DNA from 4 places in the Paenibacillus sp. FSL R7-0048 genome. Region 1 is predicted to be linked to each of the others. Evidence: riboswitches for the same ligand, from Rfam matches in the RefSeq annotation. Region 1 holds a riboswitch; each other region holds the start of a gene.

The links. A riboswitch is a leader RNA that binds a small molecule or an ion and turns the genes downstream of it on or off. The one in region 1 is predicted to bind cobalamin.
Region 2: linked by a shared signal. The riboswitch ahead of NSQ91_RS02455 (anaerobic ribonucleoside triphosphate reductase) and the one ahead of NSQ91_RS06935 (RCC1 domain-containing protein) in region 1 are both predicted to bind cobalamin.
Region 3: linked by a shared signal. The riboswitch ahead of NSQ91_RS03920 (S-layer homology domain-containing protein) and the one ahead of NSQ91_RS06935 (RCC1 domain-containing protein) in region 1 are both predicted to bind cobalamin.
Region 4: linked by a shared signal. The riboswitch ahead of NSQ91_RS04585 (DUF4430 domain-containing protein) and the one ahead of NSQ91_RS06935 (RCC1 domain-containing protein) in region 1 are both predicted to bind cobalamin.

What each region holds. Positions count from the first base shown of each region.
Region 1 covers NZ_JBBORF010000001.1:1,595,413-1,599,297, forward strand. Annotated here, with positions in the region: gene NSQ91_RS06925 (Piwi domain-containing protein) at 1-245, opposite strand, end outside; gene sigK (RNA polymerase sporulation sigma factor SigK) at 364-915, shown strand; cobalamin riboswitch at 1,343-1,534, shown strand; gene NSQ91_RS06935 (RCC1 domain-containing protein) at 1,945-3,756, shown strand.
Region 2 covers NZ_JBBORF010000001.1:564,197-568,081, reverse strand. Annotated here, with positions in the region: gene NSQ91_RS02470 (hypothetical protein) at 1-92, opposite strand, end outside; tRNA gene NSQ91_RS02465 (tRNA-Thr) at 327-398, opposite strand; gene NSQ91_RS02460 (MTH1187 family thiamine-binding protein) at 492-800, opposite strand; cobalamin riboswitch at 1,179-1,413, shown strand; gene NSQ91_RS02455 (anaerobic ribonucleoside triphosphate reductase) at 1,656-3,641, shown strand; gene nrdG (anaerobic ribonucleoside-triphosphate reductase activating protein) at 3,638-3,885, shown strand, end outside.
Region 3 covers NZ_JBBORF010000001.1:900,323-904,207, reverse strand. Annotated here, with positions in the region: gene NSQ91_RS03920 (S-layer homology domain-containing protein) at 1-2,040, opposite strand, end outside; cobalamin riboswitch at 2,204-2,404, opposite strand; gene NSQ91_RS03915 (cellulase family glycosylhydrolase) at 2,746-3,885, shown strand, end outside.
Region 4 covers NZ_JBBORF010000001.1:1,068,988-1,072,872, forward strand. Annotated here, with positions in the region: gene NSQ91_RS04580 (GAP1-N2 domain-containing protein) at 1-1,471, shown strand, start outside; cobalamin riboswitch at 1,599-1,801, shown strand; gene NSQ91_RS04585 (DUF4430 domain-containing protein) at 1,972-3,885, shown strand, end outside.

The sequences.
Region 1 (3,885 bases):
TCATATTGAGTGAATGTGTACTCACCCCAATTTTCAATAGGTTGCCAGCTTGCAATATAGTGATTGAAAAAATCGATAACAAGCGACCTGTTTAATTTTCTTAAATCAAAAGAAGCATTTCCGTTTTCTGTATGTTGTTCAAATACATTACGCACAGGTAGCGTATATAAATGAATATTTAGAACATTTGTATTCGTGTCTGATTCCCATTCTGTAAGTACGTAGTGTGTTAGTGGTGTATTCATAATCTGTTCTGTTCACTCTCCCTATTGGCCTATACCGCAAAATCCATATGGCATATTTTAACTATACAATATATCCCATGCATCATCTATAAGCATCTTTAAATAAGGGTTCTAAGATATTATTTTATTACAAGGTGATTTTACATCGTATCATGTCCATAACGTCAAGAAATTCGATAACACCGGAGAGGACATGGAGGATCTGATCTCCATCGGCACCATCGGCCTGATTAAAGCTATTGAGAGTTATCGTCCAAACAAAGGAACCAAACTAGCCACATTTGCAGCACGTTGTATTGAAAACGAAATCCTGATGCATCTAAGATCCTTGAAGAAGACTCGTAAAGACGTATCCCTGCATGATCCAATTGGGACGGACAAAGAAGGTAATGAAATTACACTTATCGATATCCTTGGCTCCGAAGCGGATGATGTCATTAAAGAAGTCGATCTTAAGATCGTGAAGAGTAAGATATATCGTAACCTAGATATTCTGGATGACCGGGAAAAAGAAGTTGTCGTTGGGCGGTTTGGATTGGATAGGGGTGGGGAAGAGAGGACACAGAGGGAGATTGCTAAGGGGTTGGGGATCTCGCGGAGTTATGTTTCGAGGATAGAGAAGAGGGCGCTCATGAAGCTTTATCATGAGTTTTATAAGGCTAAGCGGTAGGGTCTTCTAAGTTATGAAAAAATAGAATTCGATAGACAGTAGAGATTTGAAAAGCGACTTTTCTACGGAGAAGTTGTTTTTTTATCGTTAACATGATGGGGAATTTTTCCCTTTGCACTATGGATCATCCCATTGATTAGGAGAGGTTTGATGTTGTGTAGGTAGTCTGCGCAATCTCTACTGTGTCATCATACTGCTACTCCCCCTATTCCACTCTCTATCAATGGTGGAGTGATTTTTGTCTAGTTACTTGCCAATCTGTGATTGGTCCATCCCAAGCGAAGTGAATGACTGCGTTCGGTTTTGTTAAGGTGTGTGTAACTCATGGTTTCATTCTCCCACGCAATGGATGTGGTGGTAATTCCATTATACGAATCTTCCTTAGGTGTTTTTGTCTGTCGCACTTCATAATAATTCATGGTATATTATTCCTGTTAATATTTATGGTGATTGCATAGGAATATCCTATCTAGCTTAAAAGGGGAATGTTGGTGAAATTCCCACGCGGTCCCGCCACTGTGAACGCACATTAAAATTCCATCATTAACTGCTTAATGTTAATGGTGGGTTTTTTAATGAACTGCGAAGCCAGAATGCCTGCCATAAATATATCCAACGAATCCCACGAGGATGGGAAGGAGGTTTTTTTATGTCTATATTCAATAGTGAAACTCTTTTATAGAATTACTTTAATAAAGTACTTGTTACATTGGAAATAATGTTGTTAATAAATTATTAATGGTAAAGGTTCATTTGGAATGAAGTAATTATTAGTTAGTTTCATGTTGTCGATGTATAGATTTCGGACAAAAATAAAAAAAAGTTACGGTTTGATTAAATGAAAGTATCTTTCAATATCTAAGAATTTGTTGATTTTTTTATGAGCTGTTTGGTTTTACACGATCATTTGTATTGTCTGTTTAGTTATTTTGCTGGATCCGAAGTTTATTATCCCAGTCATCCTATCTAGTATCGTAGATAACAACTAATTAACTGGAACTATTTATTAAATGGGAGAGAAAAATAAATATGAAGAAATATTATTCGTTATTAATTATCTTATTTCTTTTAGTTATATCGATTAGTCAGTTATCTTTAGTGAGTGCGGATGGTGTAAATCAACAAAAGGAGTTAATTGCACCTGAGACACAAATAATAAGCATATTGGAGGATTCCTCGTTAAAGGTGAATTTAAAAAACATTATTAGAGAAGGGAATTTTTTTCATTTAATTAGATTAGTAGATTTTGATAGTAATAAGGTGATAAATATAAAGAAATCAATTGAGAGGGATCAACTGATAATTAGTCCACAAATTGAATTGAAAGATGGTCATGATTATACATTACATATTCCTCCTTACTCACTTGAGGATATAAATGGAGAAAAATTAAATGATAGCTACTTCCTGAAGTTTCAAATTGTTAGCAATGAGAGCGCTAAAAAAAAATTATTAATAGAATCTATATCTCAAAATAATAACTCCAAAATCATGTCTTTAAATGAAAGCGCAAAGAGTTTACCCTCTACTTTAACTCGGGGTGTTTTAGAACATGGGGAAATATATGCTGGTATAGATAAAAGTGGTTTTATAGAAAAAAATGGGAATCTATGGTTATGGGGAAGTAATGAAATGGGACAGTTGGGGGACTTTATTACTCCATCTAGCAATAAACCAGTTCAGTTGGCTGGAACCGATGTGGTGTCGATGAATAAAGGATTTACTGGTGGAACTTTTAGTTCATATGCTTTGAAAACTGACGGTACAGTGACGGCTTTCGGATTCAATTATTATGGTTTTTTGGGTTTGGGACCTGCTGGAGATCAGACTGATTTTGTTGTCTCTCCAACTCCAATTTCTGGATTATCAAATGTAAATAATATCAGTAGTAGATTTTACCATACCCTCGCTGTTAAATCTAACAGAACAGTGTGGGGATGGGGAGATAATCAACGAGGGCAAGTGGGAGTCGATAGATTAGAACTTATTACAACTCCGGAACAAATTAAAGGTGTTAACGGGGTTGGGAATCTTATGGATATTATTGCTGTTGATGTTGGTGAAATACATTCTATAGCACTTTCGTCAACTGGAACTGTTTATGTTTGGGGAGGCAATAATCATGGTCAGTTAGCAAATGGATCTCTTAATGATGAGAGTTTCCCTAGTAAAGTGCAAATGGGCTCCAGTAATGCTTCTTTGTTAACAGGAGTTAAAGCTATTAGTGCTGGGGACAATTTCAATTTGGTTTTAAAAGAAGATGGAACAGTATGGGGCTGGGGGCAAAATGATAAAGGGCAGCTTGGAGACGGTACTACAGTAGAACGGCGCTATCCAGTCCAAGTCAAGGGCCCAAACGGAGTTGGTTTATTAAATAATGTAATTGCTATTAGCGGTGGAAGTAATTATTCATTAGCACTAAAGTCAGATGGAACAGTATGGAGTTGGGGAGAGAATAGCATGGGCCAACTTGGAGATGGCACAACTTTAGGAAAACTTACTCCTACTCAAGTAAAAGCGATAGGCGGTAAGAGTTTTCTGAATGATGTAATAAAAATAGATGCTGGAAATTCGCATAGTATAGCACTTACTAGCTCTTCATTTATTACGTGGGGGAATAATACAGAGGGTCAATTAGGGAATGACTCATTAATTTCTTATTCAAATATTCCAGTAACAGTTCTACAACCTTCTATTAGACAGGATTACGAATATATTTATGATTCCGCTAATAGGTTAACAGCTATTATCATTCATAAAGGGAATATCAGCTACCGCCGTGACTTTGTATACGATAGTAATGGTAATTTACTATCTGCAATTACAAAGGAAATAAAGTAGCTGTATAATAGCGTTTCAAAATAATTAGTTTGAAAAGAAAAAATAGAATGTTTTTCGTGATGAGTAATCAAAATGATTTGTGGGGAACTAAATATTCTTTGTTACTCAATCGATGGTCCTCTCAATTTA
Region 2 (3,885 bases), 1.0 Mb from region 1:
GTCTTATCTTCCTTGATACGTTTCTCCAGAAGAACAGGGAACGGCATTGGCTGTCCATCATATTCGACTTCAGGAAAGATTAGGCCATTCATCAATAAATATCACTCTGGATACTTATTCACATGTTCTCCCCAATCTGCAGGAAGCGGTGCCCCGATGTATCGGAGATTCTATTCTAGGAACCCGAAAAGAAGTGGAGAAAATTGACGAGACACCCACTTTACTCGGATAAAGGGTAGAAGAATGGAAGAAGTCAGGGGGATTTAACGAAAAATGGCACGGTCCCGGAATCCCGGAAAACCGCGCCATTGCGCCATTCTTAGATATGCTGGTGAAGGGAATTGAACCCCCGGCCTACGCATTACGAGTGCGTTGCTCTACCCCTGAGCTACACCAGCTTAACGCTGTTTTTCTGCCAAACAAAAAATATTATACAACTTTCAGCCAGAAACGCAAGCCTATTTCTCCCTGTTTTCCGCCCTCCTAAACTGCTAATCCACCTGTAGCTTACGCTCCACAGACTCTAACTTTCCACGGCTAGTAGAGGGTTTATCGCGGCGGTCGTCTATTTTAAGTGAGGTAGAGACACGTTCTGCACCTGCGGCAAAAGGAGACTCATGCAAAGCCTCTACCGCGGCAAAAATGCGTTGCAGAGGCCCTTCGATGATCGTACCCATAGACGTAAGTTCATAAGTAATCCCTTCTACTGTCTTCAGCACCCGCTGCATATCCGCAACATAGCTGCTAAGACTGGTACTGCCTGTTCCAATTGGAATAACTGTAACTTCAGCAATAGGCATGAGAATACCTCCTCGAAATTTTATAGTAGCTGTCTCCTTCCATTGTAACAATTCCACCGCTCTGTCACAAACTAAGCAAGATTATCCTCCCTTATCTCTTCTATTTCTTCTGAATACTCCAAAATATGACTTTGGGCTAAGAGTATTTTCTCATGAGCAAATTCTAGGGTCATCTGCACTATATTTATGGACTCTTTGTGGCATCTTTTCGGACAATTTATGAATCATTTTGCATCTCCCTGTGGATCAATTGTGGATTACTTATGGACAGCCTGTGGATCATTTGTGGAGTACTTTTAAAGAACCCGCTCCCCGCGCGGGTTTTCTAAAAAACTGTTTACAAACACAACATCTTGGGTTATTTTTATCTAACGACAACAAAATATAGTGGAGACAGGCGCTTTGATCCTTAACCGGATTTAGAGCTTAATAGGGAAGCGCGGTGAGAATCCGCTGCGGTCCCGCCACTGTAACCGGATGGCCTTCTTAAGCTTCTGGGAAGCTTGAGAATCCACATCTCCCGGCAAATGCCACTGAGGGTTAGGAACACCCTTGGGAAGGCGCCGAGAGATCCCACGGAAGCCAGGAGACCTACCTGTTTCGACGACACCAACTATTGATGCCTGCGAGGAACAGGGATGGTGTCCGCATGCGGTCATCTACGTAGAGACCTCTGCAAATATCCGTGTGGATATTTACATAACGCATCGGGCATTTTCTGCCATCCTCGGGTAGGGGATGCTTTTTTTATGTAATCTGAACAAATATACGACTGCTTATAGCAGTCCAACTTCTTATGGATATATGGATTTGATGATAGATGTTTTTCTTTTATACTGAGAGGAGAGCTGTACAATGACGTTGTTGGAGAGACAATTTAATGGAGTAGAAAATGCACGGGAAGTTCTTTTAGAAGAGCTCATTGATTTAGGCCGGGATATTATCGACAGTCGGGATATGGACCTATTGCGCGAGAATGCCAATTTGAATGGAGAGAGTTTCTCCGGTAAAATGAGCAAGTTCGGCAGTGAATATTCAAAATGGTACGCCCGCAATTTTACGATGCCGCCACAGCTAGTGCAGGCTATTGATGACAATGTCGTCTATGTGCATGATCTGGATCAATACGCGATTGGAACGACGAACTGTATTTTTATCCCGTTTGATAAACTTCTCCGTGAAGGTTTCAATACCGGCAACGGCAGCGTTCGTCCTCCGAACTCAATAATGACAGCTATGTCTCTGGTAGCGATTATTTTCCAATCCCAGCAAAATGCTCAATATGGTGGTGTATCCGCCAATAAACTCGATTACGATCTGGCACCTTATGTAACCAAATCCTTCGCCAAGCTGTTCCGCAAGGGTCTGGATTATTTTGAAGAAGGACAAGCTGACGAATCTTTGGGCGAGATTACGATGAGCCGGACCGATCTGGCGGAGTCATATCCAAGAGCGTTCCGTTTTGCACTAAAGGAAACCGAAATCGAAACCCTGCAAGCGGCTGAAAGTATGGTACATAATCTGAATACCATGTCCAGCCGATCCGGTGGACAAATACCGTTTACCAGCATCAACTACGGTACTTGTACTTCACCAGAAGGTCAGCTTGTGATCAGTTCTCTGCTAACCGCAACTATGAACGGACTTGGCAGCGGAGAAACACCAGTGTTCCCGATTCAAATCTTCAAATGCAAGCAAGGAATCAATCAACAGCAAGGCGATCCTAACTATGAACTGTTCCTAAAAGCAGCTGAATGTTCTGCGCGCAGACTATATCCAAACTTCGCTAATCTGGACGCTCCGCTCAACTTGCAGTATTATGATTCAAGTGATCCTGATACGGAGTTCGCTACAATGGGCTGCCGAACCCGAGTGCTCGGTGACCGTTTTGGGCGTAATCATTGCTCTGGGAAGGGCAACCTTTCCTTTAATACACTAAATCTGGTTCGGCTAGGTCTGGCACACGGCACAGTAACAGGCAGACGTACCGTCGCAGACGAAGCTGGCTTCTATGAAGATCTAAATCATTATATGGATATTGCGCTGGAAGGACTTCTCCATCGCTTCCACATCCAAACCGCACAAAAAGCTAAAGCTTCCGATTTCATGATGCGAGAAGGCGTTTGGGAAGGCGGCGAACATCTTGCACCCGATGACACTGTAGGCGATCTGCTGAAGCATGGCAGTCTGTCTCTTGGCTTCATCGGTATGGCGGAATGTATGAAAGCTATGTACGGCAAACACCATGGCGAGGATATGGAAGTTCATGCCAAGGCGCTGGCTATCGTGCGTCATATGCGGGACTATTGCGATCGGAAAAGTGAGGAACTGGATCTTAACATCACCCTGTTCGCTACTCCAGCAGAAGGTTTGTCCGGTAAATTCACCAAAGTTGACCGCAAGGTACTGGGTTCCATTCCGGGCGTAACCGACCGTGAATATTATACGAACTCTTTTCACATCCCTGTATACTTCGATCTGGGTGCTGCTCAGAAGATCAGCTTGGAAGCTCCTTTCCATGAATACTGCAATGCCGGGGCTATTTCTTATGTCGAATTAAACGGCAATGCCCGCAACAACCCATCGGCTTTTATCAAAATCATTAAATATGCGCTCGAACAACAGGTCAGTTATTTCAGCATTAACCATCCGATTGACCGCTGCTCCAGCTGTGGATACGAAGGCGTAATTGGGACAAACTGTCCTTCCTGCAACGCAAATGAGAATGATGTGCACATCCGCCGTTTGCGCAGAGTTACAGGTTATTTAACCGGCGACTATCAGACCCGCTTTAATGCCGCCAAACAAGCTGAAGTTCGGGATCGCGTTAAGCATCTATGAATATTTGCGGTTACTATCCGGAGTCGATTAACGAGGGAGAGGGCATGCGGGCCGTCCTCTTTCTCAGCGGCTGCCGCCATCGTTGCCCGGGATGTTTTAATCCCGAGACATGGAACTTTAAATATGGAGAAGTCTTCACCTTAGAACGACAACATGAAATCATTGCAGAAATCGCCGCTAACCCTTTGCTGGATGGTCTGACACTGGCAGGCGGCGATCCTTTTTTCTCAGCAGAAGAGTTGCT
Region 3 (3,885 bases), 700 kb from region 1:
ATTAGCGTCATTTGGGATTTCAACTTTCGGGTTCTCCCCAGAAGGTAACGGAAGTTCTTTCGGACCCTCTGGTTGCCCAGGCCCCGGTTCTTCTGGTTGTTCCAGTTGCACATCATTCATATCAAAGAGACGGTTGCTATGATTGATCAGACGATCATAGGACACAAGAGCATACGTACCTTGGTCCGTCGCCATATTGTCCACTTTGTCTGTGAGGATATGCTTAAATCCACCCTCAGGTGCAGCAAAGCTAAGTAATGCATCAATAAGCGAATTTCCACTTTTAACAAATCTAGCGTCAGTGTGCGGATCTACGCCTACACCAGTTAAGGCTACAATTACCTGCGAGATACTCTCGCTGCTAGTGCTTCCCCAGCTTGTAAATCCGCCTTGATTGTTTTGGTTATCGGACAGCCATTGGATGGCCCGATCCACGGCAGCTTTTACATCATCACGGGATGCATAATAAGGTGCAAGAGCTTGCATCGCCATCGCAGTCATATCGACATCGGCTTTGGTTACGCCTAATTCCCAGCCACCAGCTTCTGCTGTACCTTTTTTAACCTCTTTATCTAAAATGTACTGAACTAGTTTTTCTCTTGTGGTCTGTTCTGTAACTCCATCAACTACAGGAATCTCATAGTTATGGCTATCTAGCGCAATCAGAGCAAAAATCGGACCATTATTGCCTTGCTTTTGGATATATTGATAATCAGCGAGTGCTTTTCTCAGATCATATCCCGCAACATTTGTGATATCTTTTCCGATAGAGGTAAGTCCTAATATTGCTCTGGAATTCTCTGTGCTTTTATTGGCGTCGAGTTTTCCATCCTCTTTAATGATTGATGCTATTTTCGTTGCTACATTGTTGTAATAAAGATCGTAATAACCGTTAGGTACTGTATAGTTCGCCCGGGCCAGAGAAAGGATCGACCATTCTCCGCTGCCTGTTCCAAACGTTGGATTCTTTACAGTATTTAAAATATAAGCAAGGTTTTTATCTAACTGTTGTTTGACGGCAACTGAAGTTTCCAGTTTGTAAGTAACCTGATAAGTTACATTTGTTTTGTTTCCAGCTCCGTCAAGAGCCGTTACAGTAATTGCATTACTGCCTGAATTCAGAGTAGCTTTATACTCCCCATTTGCAGGTGATAAAGTAACTCCATTCAGCTTCACTTCTGGAGTAATGTCACTATATACATTGTCTGTGACAGCTACTTTGAAGCTTATTTCTTTATTGGATACTTCCTGTTTATCTTGTATGCCACTTACTGTAATAACAGGGGGTTCTATGTCTAATGCATTATTAAGACCGACAAGCGCATGATCTACACTTATTTGAGAGCTTGCCATGTTTTCGAGCACGGAATAGGCTTCATAAACTGCCGATTGCACTACTGGTCTGTCCAAAATAGTTTCTTTATTAGGGGCACTGTTAATCTCGGCGATTTCCGCAGTTAAAGCATCCTTATTGGCAAGTTGAACTGGGATTTCCCCCCAGCCGCCAAGATCAGAACCATAGCCATAAGTGGTGAACTGAGTTCGAATGATGTCACCGTCTTGAGGCTTATAATCGGTCATCCCAAACGGAGGAAACACATTATTTACTGCATACATCCAACCCGACATGGAGGTGTAGTCAAACTGACTTAACCACTCGGGGTCTGCTTTAGTGCTGACTGTATTCCCATCGGCTGAAATCATATCTAAAATATATTGTGGAATATTGACTTCGCTTCTGCCACTATCTTTAACTTCTGATAAATAAAAACCACTATCTATATTTCCTAAATATCTATAATTCCCATCACCTAGCGCACGTGTTATTAAAGATGCGCCATTATCGCCTTCATAAATCGGAACTTTAATAGGTTCCTTAATATACCCTTGGCCTAAGGTGAATTTCTCTACGGATACAGATACATACCCTTTAAGGGTAGAGCTTGCTCCATCTGCTTGAGCCGGGATTACACTTGTAGAGAATGTCGTAATAAATACAGCTACAATAAGTAACCACGCTAAAAACTTATTTTTCTTCATTTTTCCATAACCCTTCCCTTCATACCTATGATAAAAAACAGAATAAACTTTCTCATAACCACAAAAAAACCACTCAACATAAACGTCAAGAGGTTAAGATAGTGAACCACAGTAATAGCTGGCAAACACTATTCAAGCACCTCTCTATCGATCGTAGAGTTTGATGGTGTAACAGAAAAAGGCAGATATTCTGGCTCAAGTATCATCACCCTTGCTGCCTTCCCAGTTTCCCAGTGGCATTTTGCAAGGACTCCTCTTTCACAGCGGCGGGACCGCGCGGGATTCACACCCGCTTTCCATTTAACCAATCTATGATTGTACTTCCGCAACATTCATAGTTGGCACCTATTTCTAATTTTAAATTTTCATGCTTCATCATATCTAATATATATGCTTTTGTCATGTTATATTTCTTTTTTGTATAACGGGCAGCTAGAGATAATCCTATTGAATAACCAATTTCTACGAGTAGGGTTATTCAAATAATTTCTTTATCCAAGTGTGGGGTAAATTAATTTAAATCACTAATTCTTATATGAATTTACCACAAATTAGTAAGGTACTCGCTAAGTGTATTCTATGTTAGGGTATATTCAGAAAGCGTTTACAAAATAAAACTGGAGGTGTTTGTATTCATCTAACCACCGAGTACAGCGTCAAAGCCAGGTCCAAGCATCCTAAATTTATCTCACAAAGGAGAATTCAATGACTACGCGAATCCAGAAATCCTTCTTATCATTGACACTTGTCACCGCTCTTCTGCTCTCTCTGTTCTCATCCATGGCCGCAGCTGCAACTAAGGACGAGCAACAAGCTAAGGCAGCGCCAAAGAGTAAGATCCAATCCTATGTAGACGAAATGCAGCCCGGATGGAACCTTGGCAATACTTTAGATGCTACAGGTGAGGATGAAACCTCCTGGGGCAATCCACGTGTGACCCAAGATCTTATTAAAAAGATCGCCGCTCAAGGCTATAAAAGCATTCGGATTCCTGTGACCTGGGATACTCACATGGGTGCGGCACCAGACTATACCCTAGAAAAGGCCTACCTCGACCGTGTGGAAGAAGTTGTCGGCTGGGCACTGGACGCCAAGCTTTATGTCATGATTAATGTCCATCATGATTCCTGGCTATGGGTAAGCCATATGGAAGAAAAACACGATGAAACGCTGGCGCGTTATGATGCAGCCTGGACTCAAATTGCCGATCGCTTCAAGGACAAATCCGATAAGCTGATGTTCGAGAGCATAAATGAGCCTCGGTTCACCGATGGTGGAAGCACGGACGAAGCAAAAATGGAGCAAATGCTTACTGAACTTAATAACTCTTTCTATCAAATCGTGCGGAAATCCGGTGGGAAAAACGACCTCCGCCCACTTGTATTACCTTCATTAGAGTCTTCACCTACGCAAACAAGAATGGATCATCTCTATAAGACGATTACGGCTCTGAACGATCCAAATATTATTGCGACCGTTCACTTCTATGGCTTCTGGCCTTTTAGTGTGAACATTGCCGGCTACACCACGTTTGAAAAAGATACAAAAAACGATATCACTCAAACTTTTGATAACGTTTACAATACATTTGTAGCTAAAGGCATCCCTGTCATCGTCGGCGAATTTGGTTTATTAGGTTTCGATAAAGACACGGGTGTGATTGAACAGGGCGAGAAGCTTAAATTCTTTGAGTATCTGACTTATTATTTGAAAGAAAAGAAAATGACTTCCATGCTCTGGGATAACGGGCAGCATTTCAACCGTAAAACTTATAAGTGGTCTGATCCTGAACTCCACAATGTATTAATGTCTGGTCTGAAGGAGCGTTCCTCCAGCACCGAAAGC
Region 4 (3,885 bases), 530 kb from region 1:
CCAGCTGGAGCATGATCCGGTGGCTTCTGTGGCGGAAATTCATGAAATTGTAGATAAGGCAGAAAAAGATCGCCGCAAAGGAACAGGAGTTGCTCCTAAGGCACTCTCCCTAATGCAGGATCTTGCTGCTTCAGCAGATAGATTCTTACTGAACCGCTTATCGCTTTCTGATATGACGCAGGAGGAGCTTCTGGAGGTAGTTTTTTTACGGTATGGTAATGTTGTCGATTGGCAGCCGCCACTGGATAGGATTAGCAAGCAGAAAGAGAATGCGCTGCGTGCCGCTTACCGCTGGTTTGGTGAAGAGAAGCCGAATGAGGAGATTTTTACAGGATTGTCTCCGCAGGAACTAGACGATGTGCAGCTACTGGGTCGTCGTTTGCTAAAAGAGGCGCGTGTTCTGGAACCCTTTGAACGGCTTCCGCTAGCCTTTTACTATACAACTCAGCGTGAAGGGGGTCCGCTGGATTACGATGCGCTTCTGGAGCTGTTAAAGCGTAAAGCCGGTTCCGACAAAGAAATCATCTATCGGTTTTTTGCTTGGTCGCAAGGCAATCCTTTATTTACGGTTTCGAATAAAAAGCTGCAACCGGGTTACCGTAAGGCGATTCTGAAGTATTTCCTGAGCAGTGATCGTGAAGCGTTCAAGAATCGGGAATTCCGAAAGAACTATGTCGCGGCAGCTCGGCCTGCTCTGCAAAATGTGTACAATGAAGCCCGCTCCCAACTGGCTTCCCCGCTGGCGCGCTGGATCAGCCGCAGCCGATTTCGACTCTTAATCTCCGGCTCCATTACGGGTATTCTGGTGATTATTGCAATTATCGTATTCAGTATGCTGCGTCCGGATGATACGAAGACGGCTCTGCCGGGGACAAGCCCTGAGCCGACCCCTGTTCAGAGTGCAGGCAATATGCTGCCTCCGGCTTCAGTATACTTGAAGGATCAGAGCGTCGAAGGAGATAAGGGGAGCAGCATATTGGTGTTCACCTTCGCAAGTGCAGATGACTGTGTGCAGTTTAAACCGACTGAGGTTAGTTTAATGTCTTCGTCTACAGAGATAGATAAAAGCTTTAAGGTCGCTGCTACAAATGGGACTTGTCCAGTGCCGTCAACGGATGGGACGGATGAGGGAAACGCTGCTGACGAGTCAGATGCCGCTGGCACTACTGGAGGAACAGCAGAAGGTGCAGACTCTACTAACGCTGTAGCTGATGCTTCTCCGTCCACTACGCCTTCCTCTGATACTGAGAACAGCACTGGGTTACCTTCCGCAACAGCTGTGACTGAAGGTGAACAACCTTCCTATCAGGTTGAGGTTACATTGGAGTCTGGAGCGACAATTCTAGAGAAAAGTATGATCAAAGCCGGAAGATTTACATTGATCGTAGATCCCGATCCTAATATTCCACCAGCTTCTGATTCAAGTGCTGAACCCTCCCCGACTGCAAGTCCGGATGGAACAGTCGAATAACAAGCTTTCTGAACAGCAATAACTACCGGAAGGTGGCGTATTGCTGTTCATTTTTTTGCTGCCCATACTAAGCTTTTCTATAGACATGCTATGTATTAATAGATATGATTATGGATGTCAAAATAAGATACTACATACTGGAAAAGGTGCAGACTCTATCAATCTAGTCGTCTGCTTAAAAGGGAAGTCCGGTGCAAGAGTCCGGCGCGGTCCCGCCACTGTATGTGCGGAGCGTTTCTTCTATAAGCCACTGCCCCGAAGGTAGGGTGGGAAGGTGAAGAACAGCGATGAAGCATTAGCCAGGAGACCTGCCTTTTTCGTGAGCGTTTCTATTCTTCGTGGGGTAAGAATGTGGAACATATACAGATGGACTGTTGGCAGGAAGCAAGCGCCGCAGCCTCAATTTGTAATCTTCCCTGACCGCCCTCCAAAGGGGCGGTCTTTATGTTATGCGTCTTATTCCCGGCAGTACCCATTCTTATACAGAAAGAGGTTAAACAATGAAGAAAATCATGTCTTCCAAGTTTGTAGCACTTGGGCTGGCCTTATTCATGGTCATTTCAATTCTAGGAACATCTCTTGCTCCGGCGGGACAAATATTTGCAGAAGCGAGCGCTGGCGCCGGTCTGGAGGCAACTGCCGCGGAGCGGATTAATGTTGCGGATGCGACTTATGCGGCTGCAGAATATCTCTTGAAAGGTGGCGTGCAATCGGATTGGCAAGCCATTGGATTAGCGCAAGCAGGGTACAAGCTGCCGGCTAGTTACCTTTCAGAGCTTGAGAAAAAAGTAAAGGATGCAGCTGGCGATTTCACCAATGTAACCGATTATGCTCGAATCGTGCTCGCAGTGAGAGCGATTGGTGCAGATCCTACTAGCTTTGCTGGTAACGGAACGACTCCTGGCTATAATCTGATTGAGAAAATTTATAATAATAGCAAGCTCAGTGAACAGACGCTTAATAATCCGGTATATGCTTTACTTGCGCTGGATTCTGGTAAATATAATATCCCAAGTGACGGGAAATGGACGGCGGATAAGCTCCTTACGGAGATTCTCTCCAAACAGAATCCGGATGGGGGCTTTGCACTAACATCAGGCGCAAGTGAGCCTGATATGACAGCGATAACCTTGACGGCTCTGGCGGCACATAAAAATAATCCCGAAGCCTACTTAGCAGGGCTACAAGCCGTAGCTTGGTTATCTGCAGCTCAAGATAGCCATGGGGGTTACGGTGACAGTGCTGAAAGTAGCGCACAAGCAATCCTTGGACTCACCTCCTTCGGAGTTGATCCTAGTGGATTAGAATACACCAAAAACAAAGTGGATCTAATGGAGAACCTGCTTAGCTATCGTCTAGCTGATGGTAGCTTCACCCATAGCCGTGGTGGAAGCAGTAATATTCTGGCGACAGAGCAAGGGCTTCAGGCGCTGGTTGCCTATAATTTGCTATATAAAGGAAGCAACAGTAAGCTATACGATTTTTCCAAATCCTCCATTCAGAGCTCACTCATCTACGCTCCAGTAACGATTGAGGGACCACAGGCCACGTTGGCACAAGGGTACGCCTATGCTGGCAACGCACTTGGAGCGTTAGAGAAGCTGGCGCTTCAAACGAACTTGCCGATCACGAATCCTTCGGGCAGTTATGTGACTGGCATCGGAAGTATTGCTGCTGGAAGCTTTGGTGGTTATGACGGATGGATGTATGTTGTATCGCGTGACGGAAAATGGATTAATCCCGATGTAGGCATGAGTGATTTTGTACTTAAAGATTCAGATCAGGTACTGGTTTATTATGCCGGAGACGACACTAAGCTTGTGGATTCCGTTACGCTTTCCAAAGCAAATCTTAAAGAGGGCGATTCTTTTACCGTCACTGTAACTAGTAAGACGTGGAAATGGGACGCTGCTACGAATACTTCCTCTCCTGTAACTGCAAAAGCTGCGGGTGTTCAGGTCCAAATTGGAGCTCACAAGGTAACGACGAATGCTAAAGGTGAGGCCGTATTCTCAGGAAATATGCCCGCAGGTGACTATACACTGACTGTAACTGGCTACCGTGAAGGCAAAGCCCCAACGATTGCTAAATATACAAAAGCTCTAAAAGTGATTTCTAAGAATGTAACAGCTTCGCTAACCGTTGAAGGCCCGGAAGGGTTGATTAGTGAGGGGACTTTGAAAGCCTCCAATGCCCTTGAAGCGTTGCAACAACTAGGGTCTACCGATGATTTTAAAGTAGATATCACCAAATCGTCTTATGGCAACTTTGTATCAGGTATCCATGGAGTTTCGCAAGGTACTTACGACGGATGGTGGAGCTTCGTGGTATCACGCGGCGGGGAGTGGATATATCCAAGTGTGGGTATGGATGCGTTCGAACTACAGGAATCCGATCGTGTGCTTGTCTATTAT